One region of the Salmonella sp. A1325 genome, then DNA from elsewhere that is predicted to be linked to it. Evidence: predicted binding sites of a transcription regulator. Region 1 holds the regulator's gene; each other region holds the start of a gene.
What was found. Region 1 encodes sigma-54, which starts transcription at its own class of promoters, with help from an activator protein. Its sites were predicted from a motif close to GTTGGCACANNTTTCGCTNT; they were not measured.

Region 2: glnK (P-II family nitrogen regulator) is a predicted target of sigma-54. The motif match lies at 7,892-7,911, and genes of this name have one in related genera.
Region 3: glnA (glutamate--ammonia ligase) is a predicted target of sigma-54. The motif match lies at 2,444-2,463, and genes of this name have one in related genera.

What each region holds. Positions count from the first base shown of each region.
Region 1 is NZ_JAMLWO010000016.1:32,033-41,985, reverse strand. It holds gene mlaC (phospholipid-binding protein MlaC) at 1-102, opposite strand, end outside; gene mlaD (outer membrane lipid asymmetry maintenance protein MlaD) at 121-672, opposite strand; gene mlaE (lipid asymmetry maintenance ABC transporter permease subunit MlaE) at 677-1,459, opposite strand; gene mlaF (phospholipid ABC transporter ATP-binding protein MlaF) at 1,467-2,279, opposite strand; gene NAZ64_RS21300 (calcium/sodium antiporter) at 2,492-3,469, shown strand; gene kdsD (arabinose-5-phosphate isomerase KdsD) at 3,483-4,469, shown strand; gene kdsC (3-deoxy-manno-octulosonate-8-phosphatase KdsC) at 4,490-5,056, shown strand; gene lptC (LPS export ABC transporter periplasmic protein LptC) at 5,053-5,628, shown strand; gene lptA (lipopolysaccharide ABC transporter substrate-binding protein LptA) at 5,597-6,151, shown strand; gene lptB (LPS export ABC transporter ATP-binding protein) at 6,158-6,883, shown strand; gene rpoN (RNA polymerase factor sigma-54) at 6,931-8,364, shown strand; gene hpf (ribosome hibernation promoting factor) at 8,387-8,674, shown strand; gene ptsN (PTS IIA-like nitrogen regulatory protein PtsN) at 8,792-9,283, shown strand; gene rapZ (RNase adapter RapZ) at 9,329-9,953, shown strand, end outside.
Region 2 is NZ_JAMLWO010000003.1:201,149-211,101, reverse strand. It holds gene NAZ64_RS07975 (HHA domain-containing protein) at 3-221, shown strand; gene maa (maltose O-acetyltransferase) at 400-951, shown strand; gene NAZ64_RS07965 (YlaC family protein) at 1,069-1,539, shown strand; gene ykgO (type B 50S ribosomal protein L36) at 1,596-1,736, opposite strand; gene NAZ64_RS07955 (type B 50S ribosomal protein L31) at 1,738-2,001, opposite strand; gene NAZ64_RS07950 (EAL domain-containing protein) at 2,226-3,776, shown strand; RNA gene ffs (signal recognition particle sRNA small type) at 3,826-3,922, opposite strand; partial or broken gene NAZ64_RS07940 (MGMT family protein) at 4,007-4,397, shown strand; gene NAZ64_RS07935 (YbaY family lipoprotein) at 4,430-4,999, opposite strand; gene tesB (acyl-CoA thioesterase II) at 5,214-6,074, shown strand; gene amtB (ammonium transporter AmtB) at 6,174-7,460, opposite strand; gene glnK (P-II family nitrogen regulator) at 7,492-7,830, opposite strand; gene NAZ64_RS07915 (SmdB family multidrug efflux ABC transporter permease/ATP-binding protein) at 8,043-9,824, opposite strand; gene NAZ64_RS07910 (SmdA family multidrug ABC transporter permease/ATP-binding protein) at 9,817-9,953, opposite strand, start outside.
Region 3 is NZ_JAMLWO010000011.1:147,121-157,073, reverse strand. It holds gene glnL (nitrogen regulation protein NR(II)) at 1-675, opposite strand, end outside; gene glnA (glutamate--ammonia ligase) at 950-2,359, opposite strand; gene typA (ribosome-dependent GTPase TypA) at 2,735-4,558, shown strand; gene NAZ64_RS19125 (Cof-type HAD-IIB family hydrolase) at 4,613-5,347, opposite strand; gene NAZ64_RS19120 (STM4011 family radical SAM protein) at 5,332-6,210, opposite strand; gene NAZ64_RS19115 (STM4012 family radical SAM protein) at 6,207-7,448, opposite strand; gene NAZ64_RS19110 (STM4013/SEN3800 family hydrolase) at 7,450-8,325, opposite strand; gene NAZ64_RS19105 (STM4014 family protein) at 8,318-9,343, opposite strand; gene NAZ64_RS19100 (STM4015 family protein) at 9,356-9,953, opposite strand, start outside.

The DNA of each region.
Region 1 (9,953 bases):
CGCCTCGTTCATCAGTTTATAAGGATTGCTCTGATCCGCTGCCGTTGCTGCGCTTAATGGCGCAATGACCAGCAGGGCCACCATCATCAGTCGTTTAAACATGCCTCAATTCTCCTGAGATTATTTCGTTTCGCCCGCGGGCGTTGTGGCTTCAGTATGGCCTTCCGTTGCGGCTGGCGCATCGCCAGAATTCTTATTGTCGTCGCCTTTGCTGTTATAAAGGAACTGACCAATCATATCTTCCAGCACCATTGCAGACTTGGTGTCCTGAATCGTACTCCCATCTTTGAGGATAGACGTTCCCAGCTCAGGATCTTCAAAACCGACGTTTAATGCCAGATATTGCTCCCCCAGCAGCCCGGAAGTACGAATACTCAACGAGCTGGTATCGGGAATATGGTTATAACGCTCTTCGATGTCGAGCGTTACGCGCGGCAGGTATGTTTTCGGATCAAGCGAGATATCTTCAACCCGCCCGACAACCACCCCGCCGATGCGTACCGGGGAACGCACTTTCAGACCGCCGATGTTATCGAAGGTCGCATAAACCTTATAGGTCGGCTCCGTGCGCATAGAGGTCACATTTGCCGCCTTCAGGCAAACAAACAGCGCCGCCAGCAACGCTACCAGCAAAAAAACGCCTACCCAAATTTCATTTTTTTTCGTTTGCATGAACTCAATTCCCAAACATCAGTGCGGTCAGCACAAAATCCAGCCCCAGAACGGCCAACGATGCGTGAACCACGGTACGCGTCGTTGCCCGGCTAATCCCGGCAGAAGTCGGTATTGCGTCATAACCGTTGAATAACGCAATCCATGTTACCGTAATGGCGAACACCACGCTCTTTATCAGACAGTTCACCAGATCCATACGCCAGTCGACGGCATTCTGCATCGCGGACCAGAAGAACCCGGCGTCGATTCCCTTCCAGCTTACGCCGACCAGCGAGCCGCCCCAGATACCGACCGCCACAAAGATAATGGTCAGTAGCGGCAACGAAATCACGCCCGCCCAGAAGCGCGGCGAAATCACCCGGCGCAATGGATCGACCGCCATCATCTCCATACTGGAGAGCTGCTCCGTCGCCCGCATCAGGCCGATTTCCGCCGTCAACGCCGACCCGGCCCGCCCGGCAAACAGCAACGCCGCGACCACCGGCCCCAGCTCGCGCAGCAGCGAAAGCGCCACTAACATGCCAAGACTGGTCTCCGCGCTGTAAGTGGTCAGAACCAGATAGCCTTGCAGCCCCAGCACCATACCGATGAATACGCCGGAGACAATAATGATAAGCATCGACAAGACGCCCACATTATAAAGCTGGCGCACCAGCAGCGGCGCATGTTTGCGAAACTCCGGCTTACCGATAATCGCATTGAATAACATTAACCCGGCGCGCCCGAACGTCCTGACGGTTTTGATCCCGCTGTGTCCGAGTGCTGCCAGCGCATTTAACAGCATGAGTGGCTTAACTCCCTGTTTCGAGTAAATCAAGGTGATAGTCGCCCGCCGGATAGCGGAACGGAACCGGCCCGTCGGCAATACCGTCAAGGAACTGACGCACGCGCGGGTCCGTATTCTCCTGCAACGCCTGAGCGCTACCGTGAGCGACGATTTTTTTGTCCGCCATGATCCAGGCGTGATCCGCAATACTGAGCACCTCTGGCACATCATGCGAGACCACCACGCAGGTCACGCCCAGCGCGCTGTTCAATTCTGAAATCAGCTTCACCAGAACGCCCATGGTAATCGGGTCCTGGCCGACAAACGGCTCATCGAACATGATGAGATCCGGTTCCAGAGCGATGGCGCGCGCCAACGCGGCGCGGCGCGCCATTCCACCGGAGAGCTCGGAAGGCATCAGTTTTGCCGCACCGCGCAGCCCGACAGCTTCCAGTTTCATCATCACAACGCTTTTTAGCAGCGGCGCGGGTAAATTGGTGTGCTCCCGTAGCGGATAGGCCACATTGTCAAACACGTTCATGTCGGTAAACAGCGCTCCCGACTGAAACAGCATACTCATACGTTTGCGGACGGTGTAGAGCCGCGAACGGGACATGGCCGGCACATTCTCGCCATCAAATAAGATCTCGCCCTTATCCGGCGGGATCTGTCCGCCAATCAGGCGCAACAGCGTGGTTTTACCGATGCCCGACGGCCCCATGATCGCCGTGATCTTCCCGCGCGGCACCGTCAGGGAAATATTATCGAAAATGCAGCGTTCGCCACGGGAAAAGCTGACGTCGCGCATATCGACTAAATTGGCCGCAGACTGACCCATTGATTCATCCTTCGTATTGCCTTGTTGAGGTAACCATGGCGCTGAATTTAACCATGGGTTCGACATAATTACAGAATATTAACTGACAGGGTTAGCGAAAGCTGGCATTCGTTTTACTTTTTAGCCGCATAAAGTCAAAATTAGGACTTCGTTACGGCTTCCAGATATCCCTTCCAGGGGACCGGCGAGTATACCTGAAGAAAGGACTTTAGATGCTTTTAGCGATGGCGCTACTCATAATTGGTTTGCTTCTGGTGGCCTACGGCGCCGATCGTCTGGTGTTTGCGGCCTCTATTTTATGCCGTACATTCGGTATTCCCCCGCTGATCATCGGGATGACGGTCGTGAGTATCGGCACCTCGCTGCCGGAAATTATTGTGTCGGTCGCCGCATCGCTACACGGTCAGCTCGATTTGGCCGTCGGCGCGGCGCTCGGTTCTAACATCACCAATATTTTGCTGATCTTAGGGCTGGCGGCGCTGGTTCGTCCATTTACCGTGCATTCCGATGTTTTACGTCGCGAATTGCCATTAATGTTATTTGTTAGCGTGGTAGCCGGTTCCGTACTGCATGACGGACAGTTAAGCCGCAGTGATGGTATCTTTCTCCTGCTTCTGGCTGTGCTATGGCTGTTATTCATTGTTAAAATCGCGCGTCTGGCCGAACGCCAGGGGAATGACAGCCTCACCCGCGAACAACTGGCGGAGCTGCCGCGCGAAGGCGGGCTCCCCGTCGCGTTCTTATGGCTGGGCATTGCGCTGGTCATCATGCCGATGGCGACGCGCATGGTAATCGATAACGCTACGGTGCTGGCGAACTATTTCGCCATGAGTGAATTAACGCTCGGTCTGACAGTCATCGCCGTCGGCACCAGTCTGCCAGAGCTGGCGACGGCGATTGCCGGCGTGCGAAAAGGCGAAAATGATATTGCCGTTGGTAATCTCATTGGCGCCAATATTTTTAATCTCGCCATCGTGCTGGGACTGCCTGCGCTGATCGCGCCGGGGGAGATCAACCCGCTGGCATTTGGGCGTGATTATAGCGTGATGTTGCTGGTTAGCGTGGTTTTCGCTTTACTTTGCTGGCGGCATCCGCGTCAGATTGGTCGGGGCGCAGGTATACTGCTGACCGGCGGGTTTATCGTATGGCTGGCGATGCTCTATTGGCTATCGCCACTTCTTGTTGGATAACTGGAAACGGATTATGTCGCATTTAGCGTTGCAACCGGGGTTTGACTTTCAGCAGGCAGGCAAAGAGGTCCTGGAAATTGAACGTGAAGGCCTGGCGGAGCTTGATCAATATATCAACCAGCATTTCACGCTGGCCTGTGAAAAAATGTTCAACTGCACCGGAAAAGTGGTGGTCATGGGGATGGGAAAATCCGGTCATATCGGACGGAAAATGGCCGCCACGTTCGCCAGTACCGGCACCTCTTCCTTTTTTGTACATCCAGGCGAAGCCGCGCACGGCGATTTGGGGATGGTTACGCCGCAGGATGTGGTTATCGCTATCTCCAACTCCGGCGAATCCAGCGAGATCGCGGCGCTAATACCGGTGCTTAAACGGCTGCACGTACCGTTAATTTGCATTACCGGGCGACCGGAAAGCAGCATGGCGCGTGCGGCAGATGTGCATCTGTGTGTTAAAGTGCCCAAAGAAGCGTGTCCGTTAGGCCTGGCGCCTACCACTAGTACCACCGCAACGCTGGTGATGGGCGACGCGCTCGCCGTGGCGTTGTTAAAAGCGCGCGGCTTTACCGCCGAGGATTTCGCTCTGTCGCATCCTGGCGGCGCGCTGGGACGTAAGCTACTGCTGCGCGTAAGCGATATTATGCATACTGGCGATGAGATCCCGCATGTTAATAAACATGCCACCCTGCGTGATGCGCTGCTAGAAATTACGCGTAAAAATCTCGGTATGACCGTCATTTGCGATGAATCCATGAAGATCGACGGTATCTTCACCGACGGCGATTTACGTCGCGTGTTCGATATGGGCGGCGATATGCGCCAGTTGGGGATCGCCGAGGTGATGACGCCAGGGGGCATTCGCGTGCGTCCCGGTATTCTCGCTGTCGATGCGCTGAATTTAATGCAGTCCCGCCATATCACCTCCGTACTGGTTGCTGATGGCGACCAGTTACTCGGTGTGTTACATATGCATGATCTCCTGCGTGCAGGCGTCGTGTAGAAACTCAAGGATAATTAACGATGAGTAAAGCAGGTGCGTCGCTTGCGACCTGTTATGGCCCCGTCAGCACCCATGTCATGACCAAAGCGGAGAATATCCGCCTGCTCATCCTGGACGTGGATGGCGTATTGTCTGACGGCCTGATTTATATGGGCAATAACGGCGAAGAGCTGAAGGCTTTCAACGTTCGTGACGGCTATGGTATTCGCTGTGCTTTGACCTCCAATATCGAGGTTGCCATTATTACCGGACGAAAGGCTAAACTTGTAGAAGATCGCTGCGCCACGCTGGGGATTGTCCATCTTTATCAGGGACAGTCGAATAAGCTGATCGCCTTTAGCGATCTGCTGGAAAAACTGGCCATTGCGCCGGAAAATGTTGCCTATGTCGGCGATGATCTGATTGACTGGCCAGTGATGGAAAAAGTGGGGTTAAGCGTTGCCGTTGCGGATGCGCATCCGCTGCTGATCCCCCGCGCTGACTATGTGACGCACATTGCCGGCGGGCGCGGCGCGGTACGTGAGGTGTGCGATTTGCTGCTGCTGGCGCAGGGCAAGCTGGATGAGGCCAAAGGGCAATCGATATGAGTAAAACCAGACGTTGGGTTATCATTCTACTGTCACTGGCCATTCTGGTACTGATTGGTATCAATCTGGCGGATAAAGACGATCCTGCTGCCGTGATGGTCAACAGCAACGATCCCACGTATAAAAGCGAGCATACGGATACCGTCGTGTACAGTCCGGAAGGCGCGTTGAGCTATCGTCTGATCGCGCAGCACGTTGAATATTTTTCCGATCAGGCGGTCTCATGGTTTACGCAACCGGTATTAACCACCTTTGATAAGGATAAAGTGCCGACATGGTCGATCAAGGCCGATAAAGCCAAATTGACTAACGATCGGATGCTCTATCTGTATGGCCATGTTGAAGTCAACGCCCTGGTGCCTGACGCTCAATTACGCAGAATTACCACCGATAACGCGCAGATTAATCTGGTGACGCAGGATGTTACCTCGAACGATCTGGTGACGTTATACGGCACAACATTTAACTCCAGCGGACTGAAAATGCGCGGTAACTTACGCAGCAAGAACGCCGAGCTGATTGAAAAGGTTAGAACCTCTTATGAAATTCAAAACAAACAAACTCAGCCTTAATCTTATGCTTGCCGGCTCGCTGCTGGCCGCCAGCATTCCGGCCTTCGCCGTCACGGGCGATACCGAACAGCCTATTCATATTGACTCGGATCAACAGTCGCTGGATATGCAAGGCAACGTCGTGACCTTTACGGGCAACGTGGTGATGACCCAGGGCACGATTAAGATCAACGCCGATAAAGTCGTGGTTACCCGCCCTGGCGGCGAACAGGGGAAAGAGGTGATCGACGGTTACGGCAATCCGGCCACCTTCTACCAGATGCAGGACAACGGTAAGCCGGTGAAAGGCCACGCTTCCCATATGCACTACGAGCTGGCGAAAGATTTTGTGGTGCTGACCGGCAACGCTTATCTGGAGCAGCTTGACAGCAACATTACCGGCGACAAAATCACCTACCTGGTGAAAGAGCAGAAAATGCAGGCCTTCAGCGAGAAAGGCAAACGCGTCACCACCGTTCTGGTGCCGTCGCAGTTGCAAGACAAAAACAAAGGCCAGACTCCGGCGCAAAAGAAGAGTAACTAATTCGTTATGGCAACATTAACTGCAAAGAATCTGGCGAAGGCCTATAAAGGCCGTCGCGTAGTGGAAGATGTCAGTCTGACCGTTAACTCCGGGGAGATTGTCGGGCTGCTCGGCCCAAACGGCGCGGGTAAAACCACCACCTTTTATATGGTCGTCGGTATCGTGCCGCGTGACGCGGGCAATATCATCATCGATGATGAAGATATCAGTCTGCTGCCGCTGCACGCGCGTGCGCGCCGCGGTATCGGCTATTTGCCGCAGGAAGCCTCTATTTTCCGCCGTCTCAGCGTATTTGATAACCTGATGGCGGTACTGCAAATTCGTGACGATTTGACCGCAGAACAGCGAGAAGACCGCGCCAACGAGCTGATGGAAGAGTTTCATATCGAGCATCTGCGCGACAGCATGGGACAGGCGCTGTCCGGTGGTGAACGCCGTCGTGTAGAAATAGCCCGCGCGTTGGCCGCTAATCCCAAATTTATCCTGCTGGATGAACCCTTTGCCGGCGTTGACCCGATTTCCGTTATCGACATCAAACGCATTATCGAGCATCTGCGCGATAGCGGGCTCGGCGTGCTGATCACCGACCATAACGTCCGTGAGACGCTGGCAGTCTGTGAACGTGCCTATATCGTGAGCCAGGGCCACCTTATTGCCCACGGTACGCCGACAGAAATCCTGCAAGACGAACACGTTAAGCGTGTATATCTTGGGGAAGACTTCAGACTCTGATAGGGTAGAGGGCTATGCTGCTCTAGCGGGAGAAAACGACTCTGAATATGAAGCAAGGTTTGCAACTCAGGCTTAGCCAACAACTGGCGATGACGCCTCAGCTACAACAGGCTATCCGTCTGTTGCAGTTGTCTACGCTGGAACTTCAGCAGGAACTCCAGCAAGCGCTGGAAAATAACCCGCTGCTTGAGCAAACCGATCTTCATGACGAAATCGACACTCAGCAACCTCAGGATAACGATCCTCTCGATACCGCCGACGCGCTCGAACAAAAAGAGATGCCGGAAGAGCTGCCGCTTGACGCCAGTTGGGATGAAATTTACACCGCCGGGACGCCGTCCGGCCCCAGCGGCGATTATATCGACGATGAGCTGCCCGTCTATCAGGGTGAAACGACGCAGTCGTTGCAGGATTATCTGATGTGGCAGGTTGAGCTAACGCCCTTCTCGGACACCGATCGCGCTATTGCGACATCCATTGTCGACGCGGTAGATGATACCGGCTATCTCACCGTATCCCTGGATGAAATTCGCGAAAGCATGGGCGATGTAGAGGTGGATCTCGATGAGGTCGAAGCCGTCCTGAAGCGTATTCAGCGTTTTGATCCGGTGGGCGTCGCGGCAAAAGATCTTCGCGACTGTCTGCTGATCCAGCTTTCACAATTCGACAAATCCACGCCGTGGCTGGAAGAGGCGCGGCTCATTATCTGCGATCACCTTGATCTGCTGGCCAACCACGATTTCCGCACGTTGATGCGCGTTACCCGACTAAAAGAAGAGGTGCTGAAAGAGGCGGTAAACCTGATTCAGTCGCTCGATCCCAGACCCGGCCAATCGATCCAGACCGGCGAGCCGGAGTACGTTATCCCGGATGTGCTGGTACGCAAGCATAACGGTCGCTGGACGGTGGAGCTTAATAGCGACAGTATTCCCCGTTTACAGATTAACCAGCACTATGCCGCCATGTGCAATAGCGCGCGCAACGATGCCGACAGCCAGTTCATCCGCAGTAATTTACAGGATGCGAAATGGCTGATAAAAAGCCTTGAAAGCCGCAACGACACGCTGCTGCGCGTCAGTCGCTGCATCGTCGAGCAACAGCAAGCCTTTTTTGAACAGGGCGAAGAATATATGAAACCGATGGTACTGGCGGATATCGCCCAGGCCGTCGAGATGCACGAATCCACCATATCCCGCGTGACCACGCAGAAGTATTTGCACAGCCCGCGCGGTATTTTTGAACTCAAATATTTCTTTTCCAGCCACGTCAATACCGAAGGCGGAGGCGAAGCCTCTTCCACCGCGATTCGCGCGCTGGTGAAGAAGTTAATTGCGGCGGAAAACCCCGCGAAACCACTGAGCGACAGCAAGTTAACCTCTCTGCTGTCAGAACAAGGTATCATGGTGGCGCGCCGCACTGTTGCGAAGTACCGAGAGTCTTTATCCATTCCGCCGTCAAACCAACGCAAACAGCTGGTTTGACCCAACCGATAAGGAAGACACTATGCAGCTCAATATCACCGGACATAATGTCGAAATTACTGAAGCCCTGCGTGAATTTGTGACGACAAAATTCGCCAAACTTGAACAGTATTTTGAGCGGATTAATCAGGTATACGTGGTGTTGAAAGTGGAGAAGGTCACGCATATCTCGGATGCGACGCTACACGTTAACGGCGGCGAAATTCACGCCAGCGCGGAAGGCCAGGATATGTATGCCGCCATTGACGGCTTGATTGATAAACTGGCAAGGCAGTTAACCAGGCATAAAGATAAACTGAAACAACACTAATTGTCCGGGCAGTTAGCCAGTGCAGGACGGCCTGTTGTGTGACACAACGGGCCATTTGTACAGTTAGCGCTCCGAACCTGGCCATCAACCTGACAGGACAGGTTCTTAGGTGAAATTATGATAAATAACGATACGACTCTACAACTGAGCAGTGTACTTAACCAGGAGTGTACGCGTAGCGGCGTTCATTGTCAGAGTAAGAAACGCGCGCTGGAAATCATCAGCGAACTGGCGGCAAAACAGCTCAGTTTACCTCCTCAGGTCGTGTTTGAAGCCATTCTGACACGCGAAAAAATGGGCAGTACCGGTATTGGTAATGGTATCGCCATCCCGCACGGGAAACTGGAAGAAGATACCTTACGCGCCGTCGGCGTGTTCGTTCAGCTCGAAACGCCGATCGCGTTCGACGCCATCGATAACCAGCCGGTCGATCTCCTCTTCGCCCTGCTGGTGCCCGCCGATCAAACTAAAACGCATCTGCACACGCTGTCGCTGGTAGCGAAACGTCTGGCGGATAAAACGATCTGCCGCCGCCTGCGCGCGGCGCTGAATGATGAAGAGCTGTATCAAATCATTACTGACACCGAAGGTGAGCAGAATGAGGCATAACAACTCAATGGCATTTCTTTCTGTCGTTGTGAGGAGAAACGGTACATGGTACTGATGATCGTCAGCGGGCGTTCCGGATCAGGTAAATCTGTCGCTCTGCGCGCGCTGGAAGATATGGGATTTTACTGCGTGGATAACCTCCCCGTCGTGCTGTTGCCCGATCTGGCGCGAACGCTGGCCGATCGCCAGATTTCCGCCGCCGTCAGCATTGATGTGCGCAATATGCCTGAATCACCTGAGATTTTTGAACAGGCGATGAATAATCTGCCTGGCGCTTTCTCGCCGCAATTGCTGTTTCTTGATGCCGACCGCAATACCTTGATTCGCCGCTACAGCGACACGCGCCGTTTGCATCCGCTTTCCAGCAAAAACCTTTCTTTAGAGAGTGCGATCGATAAAGAGAGTGACTTGCTGGAGCCGTTACGCTCACGTGCGGATCTGATCGTCGACACTTCAGAAATGTCCGTCCATGAGCTGGCGGAGATGCTGCGTACCCGGCTGTTGGGCAAACGCGAGCGCGAACTGACGATGGTATTTGAGTCCTTCGGCTTTAAACATGGTATCCCGATTGATGCGGACTATGTGTTTGATGTCCGCTTTCTGCCCAACCCGCACTGGGATCCAAAACTGCGCCCCATGACCGGGCTTGATAAGCCGGTAGCCGCGTTTC
Region 2 (9,953 bases), on a different contig from region 1:
TTATGTCTGATAAACCATTAACTAAAACTGATTATTTGATGCGTTTACGGCGCTGTCAGACAATTGACACTCTGGAGCGCGTCATTGAGAAAAATAAATATGAATTGTCCGACAATGAGCTGGCTGTATTTTACTCAGCTGCGGATCACCGTCTTGCAGAATTGACAATGAACAAACTCTACGACAAGATCCCCTCTTCAGTATGGAAATTCATTCGTTAATCACGCTACATTACTTTTTAGAGAACACGCAGGTGTTATCTGCCTCCTCGTTCTGGCTAATAACACAACGGGCTATTATAGAACAGTGATATAGATCACATACCAATAACAGGGAACGTTCCCTCTAATACTTTATTATTGCTTCTATTGCGATAATATCCACCAAGGGGAGCGCGCGATGAGTGACGAAAAACAAAAAATGATCGCTGGGGCACTGTATTGCCCGACCGATGAAACTTTATGCCAGGATCGACTGCGGGCGCGTCAACTCATCCATCAATACAATTATACTACGCCTGATGAAATAAATAAGCGTCAGGCGATTTTACGCGACCTGTTGGGTCGATGCGAAGACGCCTATATTGAACCTTCCTTTCGTTGCGACTACGGCTATAATATTTTTCTTGGTCACTCCTTTTACGCTAACTTCGACTGCGTCATGCTTGATGTTTGCCCAATTCATATTGGCGATAATTGTATGCTCGCGCCAGGGGTACATATCTATACCGCCACGCACCCGCTGAACGCCGTCGAACGCAACAGCGGCAGAGAATTCGGTAAACCCGTCACTATTGGAAATAACGTCTGGATAGGCGGACGAGCCGTCGTTAATCCTGGCGTAACCATCGGCGATAACGTCGTCGTCGCTTCAGGCGCTGTGGTGATAAAAAACGTACCGTCAGACGTCGTGGTAGGCGGAAATCCGGCGCGAATCATTAAAAAATTGTAGTCAAAATGATAACTGTTATGCTTATTCGTGGTTAATCTGTTACTTTTTTCACGTTACACCTCCCTTTAAAATGGGCTGTTATTACCCCCTATGTCGCAGAAATCATGAAGGCAAAAGATGACAGAGATACAGCGCCTGCTTAGCGAAACTATTGATGACTTAAACGTCCGTGAAAAACGCGATAACAGGCCGCGTTTTAGTATCAGTTTTATCCGCAAGCATCCTGGGTTATTTATCGCGATGTATGCAGCCTGGTTTGCGACGCTGGCGGTCATGCTGCAATCAGAAACGCTGGTGGGGTCAGTGTGGCTGTTAGTGGTGTTATTTATCGCATTTAATGGCTTCTTCTTTTTCGACATCGCCCCGCGTTATCACTATAACGACATCGATGTGCTGGACCTCCGGGTCTGTTACAACGGTGAATGGTACAACACCCGCTTTGTTCCCCCCACGCTCATTGAGACGATTCTTCAGTCTCCACAGGTGGATAATGAACATAAAGTCCAGCTGCAAAAAATGGTTGCCCGTAAGGGCGAACTTTCCTTCTACGATATTTTTACGCTGGCCCGCGCAGAAGCCAGCCGGTAATAAAAAAGTGCGCACCCTCCCTGGTACGCACTGCTTTCCCTGAACTGTTGGTTTTTTTAACGTCTTTTTTTACGCCCCTGAACCGCCTTAAAACGCGGATTTGTTTTACAAATCACGTATAAGCGTCCTTTGCGTTTGACTATCTGGCAATCCGGATGCCGTTGTTTTGCATTGCGAAGTGAGTTTAACACCTGCATTTCATTTACCCCTTTTAGCGCCGATAAAATGACCGAAACGTTTCTGGAAGCGTGCGGCGCTACTTTCGCTATCAAACGTTTTCTGTCTACCGGTATAAAAAGGATGCGATTTTGATGACACATCAATAGTGACATACGGATATGTCACGCCGTCCAGTTCGATTTCACGTTCAGTTTTGATAGTTGATCCCACTTTCACATATTCATTTACGCTGGTGTCATGAAATACGACGGTGCGGTATACAGGATGAATATCAGGTTTCATTGCGCCCTCTCAATTATGTTATAACATAACAATAAAATACGCTATCAACGTTCCTTTTTCAACCGGTAAACATTCACGATCTCTTCCTGGCGGCAAAAGCAATGTGGCGTAACGCGTTAGTCTGGCGCCTGAATCTGTAAAATCGATAAAATAGCTTTATCATTCGAGGGCGCGATTTACGATCGGATATACTTTCTCTACGCTGTGTTTATAAGGACATCACTGTGACAACACGACATCTGGTCAGCCTGGTAACGGGAGTGCTTATCCTGTCTGTCCTTTTCCCGATAGGATTGAGCCTGTGGCTGGCGCACCGTCAAGTTGAAAAAAGGTTTAACGAAGAGCTGGATATCTTCTCGTCCCGGGTGGCGCTACGTACAGAAAGGGTCAGTGACCAGGCAAAAGCCGCGTTAACGCATATTGCCTCCTTTAAAGGCGAGCCCTGCAGCAGCGCCCATTTACTCGCCATGCGCCGCGTGTCTTATAGCTTTCGGTATGTCCAGGAAGTTCTGTATCTTAAAAATTCGATTCCCGTTTGCTCCTCACTTGAAAAAGAGAGCCATATTCCCGCTTTCCCTCCGCCTATGAAAATCACTCGCGACGGTTATCGCGCCTGGTTTACGGCGCAAAACGATCTGGGTATAAAACGCTATATGGCGGCACTCGGGAGCGACAGCTATATCGTGATGATCGACCCGGCGTCCTTTATCGATGTGATTCCGTTTGGCGCATGGCCGATTGACGTCGCTATTATTGGCCGGGAACGCAATACTGTGGTTGCCAGCAGTGGTAACCTTGACCCCGCTATTCTTCCGCTCATTCACCATGAGACGCCCCTGCGGCTGGAAAACCGAGGCATTCAGTATGCTATTCACCCCTTTCCGGAAATGGGCATTACTATCGTAAGCTGGGCACCGACCGCTCCGCTGGAAAGGAGCTGGTATCGACAGGCATTTATCTGGCTACCGGCGGGCATCGTAACGGGTCTGCTGGCTGCGGCCTTTATTCTGCGTATTTTGCGTCGGCTACAGTCGCCCCGCCACCGTCTCCAGGATGCGATAGATAATCGCGAATTTAACGTACACTATCAGCCTATTGTCTCCCTGAGCAGCGGAAAAATTGTCGGTGCCGAAGCCTTAGCTCGCTGGCAACAGGCGGACGGCACCTTCCTTTCGCCGGAAATTTTTATCGCGCTGGCTGAACAAACCGGGCTCACGGAGCCGCTAACCCGGCTAATCATCGAAACCGTTTTTGAAGACATGGGGAGTTGGTTAAAGTCCCATCCCGAACAACATATTTCAATCAATCTTGAGGCATCCGATCTGGCGTCGGAAACGTTGCCGACGCTGTTAAGCACGCTGCTGAACCGTAGCCAAATTTCTCCGTCGCAAATCGCGCTTGAATTAACGGAGCGCGAGTTCGCCGATCCGAAAACCAGCGCGCCAATTGTCGCCAGATACCGTAACGCGGGACATTCAATTTATATTGATGACTTTGGCACCGGCTATTCCAGCCTCAGCTACTTACAAAATCTGGATGTGGATGTCCTTAAAATTGATAAATCTTTTGTCGATGCGCTGGAATATAAAAACGTCACGCCGCATATTATTGAAATGGCGAAAACGCTCAAACTTAAGATGGTCGCAGAAGGCATCGAAACAACCAGGCAAGAACAGTGGCTACGCCAGCATGGCGTACATTATGGTCAGGGCTGGTTATACAGTAAACCCCTACCCGCTACGGCATTTATTCTTTGGGCGGAACAGCGGCTATAACGTCGCACAGCAGAAAAGAACAGTGTGGAGAGGCACAAATGGGTGGGGGCCCTGCCAGCTACATCCCGGCACACGCGTCATCTGCCTTGGCTGCTTCCTTCCGGACCTGACCTGGTAAACAGAGTAGCGTTGCGGGAGAACCAACAGAGCCCCCATTGAGAGCGTTGTGAACCAACGCGCAGGCGCATTATCACTGCTATATCGTGCAATTGCAACCCATCAGGCATCGGATGCTGGTTTCTTGCGCATCCGGGCTTTCCTCCCCCCCTTATTCCAGATTATCCTGAAGCATTAACGCAGGATTCTATTATGGATATTCAGGACACATTTCCTCAACGCGTCTGGCAAATCGTCGCTTCGATCCCGGAAGGATTTGTCACGACCTACGGCGATGTCGCCCGGCTTGCCGGTTCGCCTCGGGCGGCGCGTCAGGTCGGCGGAGTTTTAAAACATCTGCCGGAAGGCAGCACTTTACCATGGCATCGGGTGGTGAACCGCCACGGCGCAATATCACTTACCGGGCCGGATCTACAGCGGCAACGTCAGGCATTACTGGCGGAAGGCGTGGTGGTGTCGGGAAGCGGACAAATCGATTTACAACGCTATCGCTGGGTGTATTAACCCTCTCCGTAACGGAGAGGGTTGGCGCAGGATTAATACTGGGTAGGCGCAGGAACGGCAGAAGACGGATTGACCTGGGTCGGCGAAGTCGATGGAACCGTCGTCGTCGCACCACCGCTGGCCTGCACAGGCACCGCCGTTTGCTGTACCGGTACCAGCGTCAGATCCGCTTTAGTGCCGCCATTGTTAATCACCGGTTTCACGCTATCGGTAATAAATACCAGCTTATTATCAACGGTGATGGCCGCGCTCAGGAGAATGCGCGCGTTAGGTTGAATATCTGATGGGTTAAACGGCAACACAAAACTGAAAGGCGCCTGTTTACCTTCGGTACGTACCGCTTTTTGCGACAGCACCTTAGACGGCGCATCAGCCAGCGAAGCATCTGAAAGCGTCACGGTCAGCACCGCATCTGGCGGCAGAGCGACCTTCTGGCGGATCCAGACGGTACCGGAAACATTGGGTTGCTGAATAGTAGACTGGTTAGCTGTAATCGACATGTTAGGGTTTGGCGCAGGCGTCTGGATATCAGCGCTTTTATCAGCGCAGGCCGCCAGAGATATCGCAACCGCTAAACCACTTACGATGTGCACGAGTTTCATTCAATTCTCCTTATCATCAATGCACCAGCAGGCCTTTCCCCCCGCCGGAAGAGTGGTTAACAGAAACATAACGTGATTAAGTGTGGCACATGTCACTCATTTTTGCCTGGAATTGGTCTGTTATTCAGACTTTTGTACCCATCGGACCACTTGCAAAATTGCGTTATACTCTGCCCTACCTCGCTTCGGCATCGTTGTCACCTGGAGAGTATGTATGAGTCAGACACTGAATAATTTGCTGACATTATTGAATCTGGAAAAAATTGAAGAAGGACTCTTTCGGGGCCAAAGTGAAGACTTAGGGCTGCGCCAGGTATTTGGCGGTCAGGTGGTGGGCCAGGCGCTCTATGCCGCCAAAGAAACGGTGCCGGAAGCGCGACTGGTGCATTCATTCCACAGTTATTTTCTGCGGCCAGGCGACAGCCAAAAACCCATTATCTATGACGTAGAAGTGCTGCGCGATGGGAATAGCTTCAGCGCCCGCCGCGTTGCCGCTATTCAGAACGGGAAACCCATCTTTTACATGACCGCCTCATTCCAGGCACCGGAACCGGGTTTTGAACATCAAAAAACCATGCCGACGGCAGTCGGGCCGGAAGGACTACCGTCAGAAACGGAAATCGCGCAATCGCTGGCGCATTTACTGCCGCCGATTCTGAAAGAAAAGTTTCTCTGCGATCGCCCGCTGGAAATTCGTCCCGTCGAATTTCACAATCCGTTGAAAGGTCACGTCGCCGCGCCTGTGCGTCAGGTATGGATTCGCGCCAATGGCATCGTTCCGGATGACATTCGCGTCCATCAATATTTACTGGGATATGCCTCGGATCTGAATTTCCTTCCCGTCGCGCTTCAGCCTCACGGCATCGGTTTTCTGGAAAAGGGTATTCAGATCGCCACTATCGATCACTCTATGTGGTTCCATCGTCCGTTCAATTTTAATGAATGGCTACTTTATAGCGTGGAGAGCACTTCCGCCTCCAGCGCCCGGGGCTTTGTTCGCGGCGAGTTTTATACTCAGGATGGCGCGCTGGTCGCTTCAACCGTGCAGGAAGGGGTAATGCGTAATCACAATTAAAAAACATGCCGCTATGCGGCGTTAATGGCCTGATGACGCTGCGCTTATCCGGCCTACGGTAAACTGGATAAGCGCAGCGCCATCAGGCATGTTGCGCAATCACGCGTTATACGCATTCTCGCCGTGACTGTTCACATCCAGCCCCTCGCGCTCCTGCTCTTCCGGTACACGCAGTCCAACAAGGATATCCGCCAGTTTGTAACCAACAAACGCGACAATACCGGACCAGACGACCGTAATAGCAATACTTTCCAGCTGTACCATCACCTGATGTCCCATCGTAACGCCGTCGACAAAGCCAACGCCGCCCAGCGAACTGGCGGCAAAAACGCCGGTCAGGATACAGCCGATTATTCCGCAAACGCCGTGAACGCCAAATACGTCGCACGGATCATCTACCCGTAACAGACGTTTAAGCATGGTGACTCCCCACAATCCCGCCAGCCCCGCAATAACGCCGATAACCAACGCGCCGCCAACGCCAACATAGCCACAGGCTGGCGTCACGCCGACCAGACCGGCAATCGCGCCGGAACACGCTCCCAGCAGGGAAGGCTTACCGCGTAGCGTCCACTCGCCGATAATCCACCCCAGAATCGCGGCGGCGGTCGCCACCACGGTGTTCACAAAGGCCAGCGCTGCTATCTCGTTTGCGCTCCCCGCAGAACCCGCGTTAAATCCAAACCAGCCGATATACAGAATCGCAGTACCGGTAAAGACCATCGGCAGGTTATGGGGTTTAAATGCTTCTTTCCCAAAGCCGACGCGTTTGCCAATTAAATAAGCCCCCACCAACCCGGCGATAGCGGCGTTAATATGCACCACCGTACCACCGGCAAAATCCAGCGCGCCGTGAGCAGCCAGCAGGCCGCCGCCCCACACCATGTGCGCAATCGGAATATAAGAGAGCGTGAACCACACCACGACAAAAATCAGTACCGCCGAAAAACGAATACGCTCCGCCAACGCGCCGACAATCAGCCCGACGGTAATACAGGCGAAAGATCCCTGAAACGCGACATGAATATACTGATAAATCGTACCCGTTACCGCCGTCAACGCGATATTCTTCAACATCGCCCCATCGACATTACCGAAGAAATGATTCCCTTCGCCAAAAGCCAGCGAATAGCCGTACACCACCCATAAAATACAGACCAGCGCAAAGGTGACGGTCACTTGCGTTAACATTGACAGCACGTTCTTGGCGCGAATTAATCCGCCGTAAAACAGCGCGATACCCGGTATCGTCATGAACAGCACCAGCGCGGTGCAAATCATCATAAAAGCACTATCCGCTTTATCGGCAACCGCCGGCGCGGCTATCGTTAGCCCAGGCAGCAGCGCCAGTGAAGCCAGTGTGGTTTTTATCATCGCTATCTTCATTTTTTCATTTCCTGTTGCTGTGTGGCGGGTCTTACAGCGCTGCTTCGTCAGCTTCGCCGGTACGAATCCGAATAACGCGCATGAGCTCCGCGACGAAAATTTTGCCGTCGCCAATTTTTCCGGTGTAAGCCGCTTTACTGATGATATCGATCACCTCTTCCAGTTGGTCGTCGGCGATAGCCACATCAATTTTGACCTTCGGCAGGAAATTCACGCTGTACTCCGCGCCGCGATACAGTTCGGCGTGTCCTTTCTGACGGCCAAACCCTTTCACTTCGGTGACGGTCAGTCCCTGAATGCCAATGGAAGAAAGCGCCTCCCGCACGTCCTCCAGCTTGAACGGTTTGATAATCACGGTAACCAGCTTCATAGAACCCTCCAGTCAGAATTAGGTAACGGCTGCCGCCGCGCATGGACTCTTCAGAATGGATATTGCAAAGGATGTGCCAGAAGCTGGCGAGCGAGGAAAAGCGCGGTTAGCGGCGCGTCTTTATATTGACGCGCCCCAAAATCGAAGCAGGGAAAGAAAAACGCACCACGACGGTGCATAATGGGCGAGGCTTTGCCCTGTGGCGCCAAACCTTACGCCGCAGGGCCGGGTTCTTCGTGTACGCTGGCGGCTAACTCCTCGCCAACTAACTGTAATTGATACATTTGCCAGTAGCGCCCTTGCGCCGCCAGCAATTGTTGATGCGTCCCGCGCTCCACCGCCTGGCCGCGATGGAGAACCAGAATGGTATCCGCCTCCACGATTGTCGATAGCCGATGGGCAATAACCACCAGCGTGGTGCGCTCGCGAATCGCCGCCAGCGCCTGCTGTATCGCCTGCTCAGTGCCGGAATCGATGCTGGCCGTCGCTTCATCAAGAATTAATATTTGCGGGGCGTCAACCAGCACGCGCGCCAGCGCCAATAGCTGTTTTTGCCCGACGGACAGCGTATTTCCCTGCTCGCCGAGATGCGTATGCAGCCCGTCGCTCAGGCCGCGCGCCAGGTCTGCCAGTTGTACTGTTTCCAGCGCCTGCCACACCTGCGCCTCGGAGACATCGCGCCCCAGCGTCACATTAGCCAGAAAGGTATCCGCCATCACTACCGGGTCCTGTTGAACCATCGCCACGCCCTGGCGTAAAACGCGATGATTAAGAGAGGCGATTTCTCGCCCATCCAGCCGAATTTCGCCTTGTGTCAGGGGGTAATACCCCATTAATAAGCTGGCGAGCGTACTCTTCCCGCTGCCGGTGTGCCCCACCAGCGCCACAAAGCTACGGGACGGTACTGATAGCGTAATGTCCTGTAAAACAAGATTATCGTCGCGGTAAGCAAACGACAGATGATCAATATCAATCGCCCCGCTTTGCAACGGCCTGTCGTCGCTGCCATAGCGCTGGCGCGGGCGATCCATCAGTTCAAAAACACGCTCTCCCGCCACAACTGCCTGCTGTAGCATGGATTGCTGGGTGGTCAGTTCAATGAGCGGCTCGTTCAGACGTGACAAATAGCTAATGAACGCATACAGCACCCCGACCTCAATCGTGCCGGCAGACGTAAAGCTGAAAAGCATTAACAAACCGCACAAAATGAGCGCAGAAAAGAGGCTAAGCAGCGGGCGCAACAAAAAGCCGTCCAAGCGCAACGTCTGCATTCGCGCCATATAGTGCGAGCGGCTGGCCTCGCCCATGCGTTCGCCGAAGCGCGCCTGCTGGCGAAACTGCTGAATTACGCTCATCCCGTTGATGATTTCGTTAAAGCCGTCGTTAATATCCGCCAGATATGCCCGCACGCGGCGTACAATCGGCGTGCTGTAGCGCTGATAAATGATCATCACGGTCAATACCGCCGGAAAAATCAAAATCGCCACCAGCGCCATCCGCCAGTCAAGGCTGAACATGGCGACCAGCATGGCGCCGATCAACGCCGCGCTACGTAATACCGTTGCGACGACCGTGACGTACAGATCGCGGATGACTTCCGTATCGTTGGTCACGCGTGAAATTAATTGTCCGACAGGCTGCGTGTCGAAGGCGCTTAGCGGCTGGCGCAAGGCGGCATCCATGACGTCCGTGCGCAAGGACTGAACTACGCCAACGGCCGCCCGGTTAAATAATAAAGACTGGGCGTAATGCAGACCCGCCGCCAGAAATTGTAGCCCCACATAGGCGGCCGCCAGCCCCGCGACCTTGCCCAACGGTAAATGGTGGCGGGCCACCATGTTATCAATGAAATAGCTGATCAACAGCGGACCGCTAACCTCCGCCGCCGCCGCAATCCACAGCATCATCACCGCGACAGAGAGCGGTTTTCTCCATGGCGAGCCATACGCCAGTAACCGTTTCAGCGTCGGCCATAGCTGTCCAAAACTACGCATTCACCGCCTCCTCGCCGCGTTCCGGCGCGTCATCCAGCGCGGCCTCCAGTTGCTGATAGCGATACATATCGCGATACCAGCCAATCTGCTGCGCCAGTTGATCGTGATCGCCGCGCTGAACAACATGAC
Region 3 (9,953 bases), on a different contig from region 1:
GTCGTAATCGCGGATAAGCCGGACATTATCCGGCAGTTCCATCGACACCAGCGCCACTACGCGCTCCGCGACTTTATGTATGCTCTCGGTAATGTGCATTCCCGGGTGCTGCGGCCCCAGCAAACGATCGACAAGGTTGCGTAGCCTGTCGGCCTGTTCAATGATGACTTTGGTATATTCCGTTAGCGCCGGGTCGGGCAGCGCCTTGCTGAGTAGCTGCGCCGCGCCGCGCAGGCCGCCGAGCGGATTTTTGATTTCGTGCGCCAGACCGCGCACCAGATCGCGGGCGGCGATTTGCTGCGCGTGCTGCAACTGCTCCTGACTCAGACGACGCTGGTTATCCATCGGTGCCATTTCGAGCAGTATAAAATCGTCGGGCAGACGTTGGGCGGTCAAAGAGAGAATATGCGAGCGACTATCAATCACCAGCGTCACTTCGTTATCGGTAAAGCCTTGCCCTGCCGCTAAACTTTCGCGCATCAGGTCAATGTTTAACGAAAAATAGCTCAACAGTTCAGGTAACGGCGTCCCGAACAGTTTGCGTGAGCTTTGCGCGAGCAACTGCTGCGCGGCAGGGTTGGCGTAATGGATTGCCAGCGCGTCGTCGACCACCAGCACGCTGTTGATTAACGAATTGAGGATCTGCCCAGCATCGGGCTGTATGCCGCTTGCCATTCAGCAGTCTCCTGGAAAAGGTTGCACCATTTTAGTGCATTATAGCTTTTTACCACTAAAAAGCGCGTGAGATCAGATTGTTGGTGGAGAAAAAAGCCCATCCTGGGATGGGCTGAAAGTTTCTACGGCAACTCAAAAACTCCTGACGCCTTTCACGCTGCTGCTGCGTTGGCTGCCTTCGCTTACCCCAGTCACATCGCTATCTATGCTCCTGGGGATGTGCTCAGTTGCTGCCTTGCAGCAACGCGAAATTCGTCGGATTTTTAATATACGATTAAACGCTGTAGTACAGCTCAAACTCTACCGGGTGCGGGGTCATACGCACGCGGTCATCTTCTTCGCGACGCAGCGCAATATACGCATCGATCGCTTCATCAGTGAACACGCCGCCTGCTTTCAGGAACTCGCGGTCCAGATCAAGCGCGTTCAGCGCTTCTTCCAGAGAACCCGCTACCTGTGGGATCTCTTTCGCTTCTTCCGGCGGCAGGTCATACAGGTTTTTGTCCATGGCTTCGCCCGGGTGAATCTTATTCTTAATCCCGTCCAGACCGGCCATCAGCAGGGCGGCAAAGCACAGATACGGGTTAGCCGCCGGGTCCGGGAAGCGAACTTCGATACGGCGCGCTTTCGGAGACGCCACCACCGGAATACGGATGGAGGCGGAACGGTTACGGGCGGAGTAGGCCAGCATCACCGGCGCTTCGTAACCCGGGACCAGACGCTTGTAGGAGTTGGTGGTCGGGTTCGCCAGGGCGTTGATGGCTTTGGCGTGTTTGATGACGCCGCCGATGTAGTACAGCGCTTGTTCAGACAGACCGGCATATTTGTCGCCAGAGAACAGGTTGGTGCCGTTCTTCGCCAGCGACATGTGGCAGTGCATACCGGAACCGTTATCGCCGAACATCGGTTTTGGCATAAAGGTCGCGGTCTTACCGAAGCGGTGAGCCACGTTATGCACGACATATTTGTAAATCTGAATTTCGTCGGCTTTTTTGGTCATGGTGTTAAAGCGGGTCGCCACTTCGTTCTGACCTGCGGTCGCTACTTCGTGGTGGTGCGCTTCAACGACCAGGCCCATCTGCTCCATGACCAGACACATTTCAGAACGGATATCCTGCGCGGAGTCAACTGGCGGAACCGGGAAATAACCGCCTTTCACGCCCGGACGATGGCCTTTGTTGCCGCCTTCATATTTGGTAGAGGAGTTCCAGGCGCCTTCAATATCGTCAATCGCCACATGTGAGCCGGAGATAGATGCGCCGAAGCGGATGTCGTCGAACAGGAAGAATTCAGGTTCCGGCCCAAACAGGACGGTATCGGCGATACCGGTCGCGCGCAGGTAGTCTTCCGCACGTTTTGCGATGGAACGTGGGTCACGGTCATAACCTTGCAGAGTGCCAGGCTCCAGGATGTCGCAACGGATAATCAGGGTAGAGTCCGCGAAGAACGGGTCGATAACCGCAGTGGACGCATCGGGCATCAGCACCATGTCGGATTCGTTAATGCCTTTCCAGCCGCCGATAGAGGAGCCGTCAAACATTTTGCCTTCTTCAAAGAATTCGGCATTTACCTGATGAGCAGGAATCGTGACGTGCTGTTCTTTGCCTTTGGTATCGGTGAAGCGCAGATCGACAAACTTCACTTCGTGCTCGTTCAGCATCGTCAAAACGTGTTCAGCGGACATACTTGTACTCTCCCGGATTGGTCATGGTCGGTCGTCGTGGTAACGAGATCTTCAATTCTGCTGGCCGTGTCGCCGTAAAAATATAAAGCGAAATCTGTGCCAACTTTCACATTGCCCCCAAAAGGCGTTATCATGCGCACCATCGTGCAAAAGGGCTGCACCACGGTGACTATGTTGCACCAAAATAGTGCTTTAATGTGAACATTAAGCACCACATTGGTGCAATAGAACGCAAGCCACCCTTTTAACGCTCCGTGAAAGCGATCACAAAGAGACTCTGCAATACTTGTTTGCGGAGGATGTTTGTGATCCTGTTTTGTAGTGCGATTAATCCGTGTACAATAACGCGCTATTTCTAATGCCTGAGGCAAAGTTGTGATCGAAAATTTGCGTAACATCGCCATCATCGCGCACGTTGACCATGGTAAAACTACCCTGGTTGATAAGCTGCTCCAGCAATCCGGTACGTTCGACGCGCGTGCCGAAACTCAAGAGCGAGTGATGGACTCCAACGATTTGGAGAAAGAGCGTGGTATTACTATCCTCGCTAAAAACACCGCTATTAAATGGAATGATTACCGTATCAACATCGTTGATACTCCCGGGCACGCTGACTTCGGTGGTGAAGTAGAGCGCGTCATGTCCATGGTTGACTCTGTGCTGCTGGTGGTTGACGCATTTGACGGCCCGATGCCGCAAACGCGCTTCGTGACCAAAAAAGCCTTTGCTCATGGCCTGAAACCTATTGTGGTTATCAACAAGGTTGACCGTCCTGGCGCGCGCCCTGACTGGGTTGTTGACCAGGTCTTCGACCTGTTTGTTAACCTTGACGCGACCGACGAACAGCTGGACTTCCCGATCATCTACGCTTCGGCGCTGAACGGTATCGCGGGTCTGGACCATGAAGATATGGCGGAAGACATGACCCCGCTGTATCAGGCGATCGTTGATCATGTTCCGGCGCCGGACGTTGACCTCGATGGTCCGTTGCAGATGCAGATCTCCCAGCTGGACTACAACAACTACGTTGGTGTTATCGGCATTGGCCGTATCAAACGCGGCAAAGTGAAGCCGAACCAGCAGGTCACTATCATCGATAGTGAAGGGAAAACCCGTAACGCGAAAGTAGGTAAAGTGCTGACGCATCTGGGTCTGGAGCGTATCGACAGCGATATCGCCGAAGCGGGCGATATCATTGCGATCACCGGTCTGGGCGAGCTGAACATTTCCGACACCATCTGCGACCCGCAGAACGTTGAAGCGCTGCCGGCGCTGTCCGTTGATGAGCCGACCGTGTCTATGTTCTTCTGCGTTAACACCTCGCCGTTCTGCGGTAAAGAAGGTAAGTTTGTGACTTCTCGTCAGATTCTTGACCGTCTGAACAAAGAGCTGGTGCATAACGTGGCGCTGCGCGTTGAAGAAACCGAAGATGCGGATGCGTTCCGTGTATCCGGTCGTGGCGAACTGCACCTGTCCGTGTTGATTGAAAATATGCGTCGTGAAGGTTTCGAACTGGCGGTTTCCCGTCCGAAAGTTATCTTCCGTGAAATCGACGGTCGTAAACAAGAGCCGTACGAAAACGTGACGCTGGACGTCGAAGAGCAGCACCAGGGGTCTGTCATGCAGGCGCTGGGCGAGCGTAAAGGCGACCTGAAAAACATGAATCCGGACGGTAAAGGCCGCGTACGTCTCGACTACGTGATCCCAAGCCGTGGGCTGATTGGTTTCCGTTCAGAATTCATGACCATGACTTCCGGTACGGGTCTGCTGTACTCCACCTTCAGCCATTACGACGATATTCGTCCGGGTGAAGTGGGCCAGCGTCAGAACGGCGTACTGATCTCCAACGGTCAGGGTAAAGCGGTGGCGTTTGCGCTGTTCGGTTTGCAGGATCGCGGTAAGCTGTTCCTGGGTCACGGCGCGGAAGTTTACGAAGGCCAGATTATTGGTATTCACAGTCGCTCCAACGACCTGACGGTAAACTGCCTGACCGGTAAGAAACTGACCAACATGCGTGCGTCTGGTACGGATGAAGCGGTGATTCTGGTTCCGCCAATTAAAATGAGCCTTGAGCAAGCGCTGGAGTTCATTGATGACGACGAACTGGTAGAAGTTACCCCAACCTCTATCCGTATCCGTAAACGTCACCTGACGGAAAACGATCGCCGCCGTGCGAACCGTGGTCAGAAAGAAGAGTAATTAACGCTCTTACGGATAAAAACCCTGCCGAAATGAAAGCTCGGCGGGGTTTTTTTATTCACGTTGAGAAAGGGATAAGGTTGCCAAAAAATCAGCAATCGCTGGCGTATTATGCCGACCAATGACGCTATCCGCATACACCTTTGCCCGAGCGCTGGCATTCCCCATCGCGACGCCCAATCCGGCTAAACGTAGCATTTCCGCATCGTTATCATTATCGCCAAACGCCATCACTTCGCGCATTGCGATATGCTGTTGCTGTGCATATCTGGCGAGGCTTTGCCCTTTGCTGCACCCCTTCTGGAGAATATCCAGTTGATGATGCCAGGACCAGGTACAGCTTAGCTGTAATTCATGCTGTATAAACTCAGCAATATTTTGTAGTTGTTTTATGTGCCGATGAACGACGCTGATTTGCCAAATATTCTCCCTACTGCTTAGCTCATCAGCCTGAAAGATTATTTTATCATCAGCACGAATTGTCGGTTTAAGCGGATATACCCGCGCCAGTATTTTTTCCGTTTGTAAGTGCGTCAGCGGCAGCGGGTGAAGGACCTGCTGTTGAGCCGGTTGATAAATATAACTTCCGTTACAACAGATCATCGGTTCGGTGAGCGCCAGCGTTTGATAATACGCATAGGCTTCACGATGAGAGCGGCCGGTGACAAGCATTATTCGGCAGCCCATGTCCTGCATCTGACGGATAGCGGTTAGCGACTCTGGCAGAATTTGTTTATTACGGTTTAGCAGCGTTCCATCAAGATCAAAAGCGATTAAACGATATCGCATGAGCGCCCGATCCTAAAACAGCGTGAGGCATCCAGGTGATTCAGCAATGGAATATCGAGACGGTGCTGATAAGCGAGAAAACAGTGGCATTGTTTTGCCTGGCAGGCGGGAGAATTAAGCCGTTGCTGATATAAATTACCCATTTTAATTTTGCTGATATGACAAGCAAAAAGATCGCCTTCTGCATTCATAAAAATACTTTTTCTTCCTGCGGTACAGATATCCAGCTGCGCTGGCCACTGCTGCGTTTCAATCACATACAGCGGATCGAGTTCGCCGAAGGCGATGGTTTCCTCAACGATATGCCGGGTATTGGCACACTCGTTGGCGTTAAACCAAAAATAATTCTGGTCAGGCAACTGCTGGCGGAGCCAACGAAACTGGTCGATATCTTTCATACTGGCGACAGCCCCCGCGCACCAGGTTATTCCGGCGGCAGAGAGCGCTAAACACTGCTGGAGAAAGCGCTCAGCGGTAATTTGTGAGGGATGAAAAGAACACCATAACCGAAGCTTTGAGATATCTCCGCCGCCAGCACGAAATGCCTCCAGCAATGACATTAACGAAAAAGAGGCGTTAGTTTGTATGCCGACCGCCTGAACATGAGGATAGCGGCTAATTTCTGCCAGCGCCGCCATGTAATAACGCAAGCGTAGCGCCTCGCCATAAGGCGTAATCATCACATTCAACGGCGTACCTAAAAGAGGCAAATGGTCAACCATGCGCCATAGCGCGGCTTCGTCGCGTTTTTTATCGTTACGGGCGTGTTTATGGAACGGGCAATAGCCGCAATGATAATTACACGATTTAAGATAGCCGCGATAAAACAGCGTGTGAATATCGCGCAGGGCGGGGGCGCTCATCTCTGCCGATTCTCCCGTAGCATCACCTCAGGCGAAACGAACACAGGAGCAAGGCAATCGGATAATGCCATACCGGTCTCCGTTAGCCGGAGGCGACTGCTATTCTGATAACAGTAGCCTTGCTGTATAAAGCGTTCCAGGTCGGGGAAATCCCTTAGCGCATCGCTGGCAAAATATTGCTGATAATCGCTAAGAGAAAGTCCCTGCCAGAAAAATAGATTTTTAATGATAAAGCGGCGTTTCATTTCATCAGGGGGGAGCAGATAACCGTGATTAATGACGGTTTTATCCGGGCTGTCGATAAACGCCTGAATGATTTTTCGTGATGTCTGCAGGTTCGACGACCACGGCGAACAGTAATGCAGATTGCCAAGATAACTTCTGCCGCCCGCGCCGAGCGCCAGTGAGTTTTCAAATCCGCAGCTTTCCGCCGCGGCGGATGGCGCTGGATTAAGGACGAAACGGCGCATGGACGTTTGGGTGTAGCCCGCGTTGCGTAAAAGATCGCGGGCTAAAACGTAGTAGCCATGCATATTTTCCTGGCGAGGCATATTATAAAGCGGATAAAGAAACAGCTCTTCCGGTTGATAAACGAGCGCCTGATGTAACGATTCCGTCAGGCTTGCGTGAGTCTGTCCGGGAATGCCGTAAATAATATCAATATTGAGTGATGGAAAATGACCCGCCTTTAGCCATTCCAGCGCCTGGTGCGCGCTGGCGGCATTGTGGCGGCGGTGCAGCGTATGTAACTCGCTGTCATGAAAACTTTGTACGCCAATACTGACGCGATTAACGGAAAAGGCGTTTAATAGCGCTACTTTTTCTGCTGTGGTATCCGTAGGGGAAGTTTCAATTGTTTTATAAATATTCCAGTCAACATTGAGCACATCAAAGACGAAAAAAAATAACTTCTCTAATTGCGCAATGTTTAATAGCAGAGGTGTGCCGCCGCCTACGGTAAAGCTTGCCCAGTGGACGGGCGCCAGCGCCATTTGTCGGCCCTGGGTAATAATCGCGTCGATATAGCTATCAATGAACGTATTATCTGCGCCTGTACAGGTAAATAAATTACAGAACCCGCAGCGACTTTGACAAAACGGCATATGAACATACAGATGTGTGTCGTGCTCGTAAATGCGCTGTTTTACTTCGCTAAAACTGACGTTCTCCAGCTCCCGATAAGCCGTCTTATGCGGATAACTGTACATATACTGACGATAAATATCATTGTTATTCATATTAATGATTACAGCTCAGCAAGAAATGCATATAGGGAACGGTATTAACGATCGGATGATTAAAACTATGGAAATATTTCCCGTCTTCGCCATAGCAGGTACCGTGATCGGAACAGACAATAACGAACGTTTCGCCGCCGGTTTGGCGGAAAATGTTTAGTAATCCGTCGATGCGGGCGTCGATATAGCGTAGCGCGGCGGCATGAGTCTCAACGGTATCGCCAGGGGCCGCGCCCTCCACGTAAAAATGGTTAGGGTAATGAATCGTGTCGATATTGATATACATCATGACCGGTTGGCTGCCAGCACGTTCGGCCATGATTTTCTGGATATAATGGATCTGGTTATCCATACTCTCTTTAACCGTACAGGCAAAGCGTGGATGCCAGTAACTCTCTTTAAACATCGACGGGAACACTTTTCCCATGCCGGAGCGGTTATTAAAGAAAGAGACGCCGCCAATACAGATGGTCTGGTAGCCTTTATTTTCCAGACTTTTTATCCATGTTGCGTCATCAAAGGCAAATGCATTTTTCGGCCCTTTACGACCAAGTCCGATATCTTTTGGGAAAAACAGCATGGTCTGATTAACGGTATCATCAATAGGTTTTGGCATAAAACCTGAAAACATGGCGTGATGCGAAGGCCAGGTAAAATTACCGGCCGCTTCGCATTTCGTCCATTGTCCATAATGATTAAGGTTGGGCGTATTTCCGGCGGTTTGTTCCTGAAGCGCAATGTCGTAGCGTAACGAGTCCAGCACAATAAAAAGAATATGAGCGTTATTACTAATTAGCGCATTCATATCGAATTCGCCATCGCCTGTGTCAATCGACGCGTGCAGCGAGACGGGGACTTCATCCATTGAATTATACATTTTGCTTCCTCATGGCCCGGATTTGCGTCTGATAAATTAGATTATTCTGCTGCGCATCCTGATAAATCAAATCACCCTGGCCATTAATTTCAATAATATACGGCGTCAGGCTGGTGGTAAGTAAAACATCAATACCCGCTAAGCGAATGCCAGGGAAAAGTCGCATGGCATTTTGACAGAGCGTATCGATCTCAGTCACTTTTGCGGCAGATAACTCCAGACTTTCGAAGCAGTAAGCCTGGTTTTGCAGATGTAAGTTAGTAATGGGCTGCGAGGAGGTTCTGACCACTCGCCAGATAATTTCGCCATCCAGGCAGACGATGCGTAAATCATAGGTTTTATGCTTTACGCTGGCTTTGGGCAGCCACTGTTCGACGAGGTTTTCCTGCTGAAGAACGCCATCAATAATGAGCTGGATATCTTCTTTCTGACGATACTGTTGGATTTTTTTGCTGTTAAATAGCTGTTGTCCTGATATGGCAATCGCGCTGTAAAGCACCTGCTTTATGCCATCAGGCTGGCGGCGCAAAGCGATAACGCCCGCCGCGCCAGAACCCAGCGAGGGCTTAATGAACACGCTGGCGACCCTTTTTTCCTCCATGATGGCGGTGAGCTGTGCAAAACTTTTTACGTCTTCCGCTACCAACGGCGGCGTGGGGATGCCGTGTTCCAGTAAGCGCCGCTTGCAGCGTTTTTTATCCAACAGGTGAATGAGGCCCGCCGGATGGTTAAGCCAGGTGACGCCAGGACGCGCCGCCATGTTCTGCAAAAAATGGATATAGTCCAGACCGATCGCGTTTATTTTGCGGATGTCTGTTTCACTGTGTACTGGCGGGTCGATTTTAACGATGCCAGAGGTCAGCGAAGCGTCCAGCGCTTGCGGATGAGTCAGCGCCGTGACGGGTTCCCCAAGTACGGCGGCAGCCTGCATAAAATAATGCGTGCGCTTGTTCTGACGGGGGCCAATGAGCGTAATCACAATAAATCCCTTTATCGTTGTGTAGGGGAATGTGCACATTCCCCTACACAATCACTCGGTGTACATCGCATTCATATAAATATCGCCATCGTAATCATCAGGCTCCAGAGCTTCTGAAAGATTCAGGTTTATCGGCAGTGCGGCTTTTAGCTTTTCCTGCATCTCCGGCGTCAAATAGTGGTGGTGGAGATCGAGTGTTTCCAGATGCGCAATTCGGTCTTTATGCTCCAGCAGCGCCTCTGCGCCGTTGTCCGTTAAGGTACCGCATGAGAGTTCCAGCACGTTAAGCTGCGGCAGGATATTACTTTCCAGCACCCGGCGGGCGATATCATCCTGCTCTTCGCTGTTCATCAACCCCAGATGGGTGAGCTGAGGGAAAAGATCTTTCGATGCCAGCGCCATCACGTCATCCAGCGAACCGTCAAAACCGTATCCCTCTACGCCCAGGAAGAGTTTCAGCGTTTTTAATGCAGGGAGCTGCGCATTTTGTAGTTCGGCAAGTACGTTAGAAGGGATGCCGCCGGAAATGATTTCCAGGTGCTCCAGTTTCTCATGATGTATAGCGCCCAGTCGCAGATCCGACGCGCCTTTAATAATCAGTTCTTTCAGATTGGGTAACGCCGCATAGAGCCTGGAATAGTCACCTTGT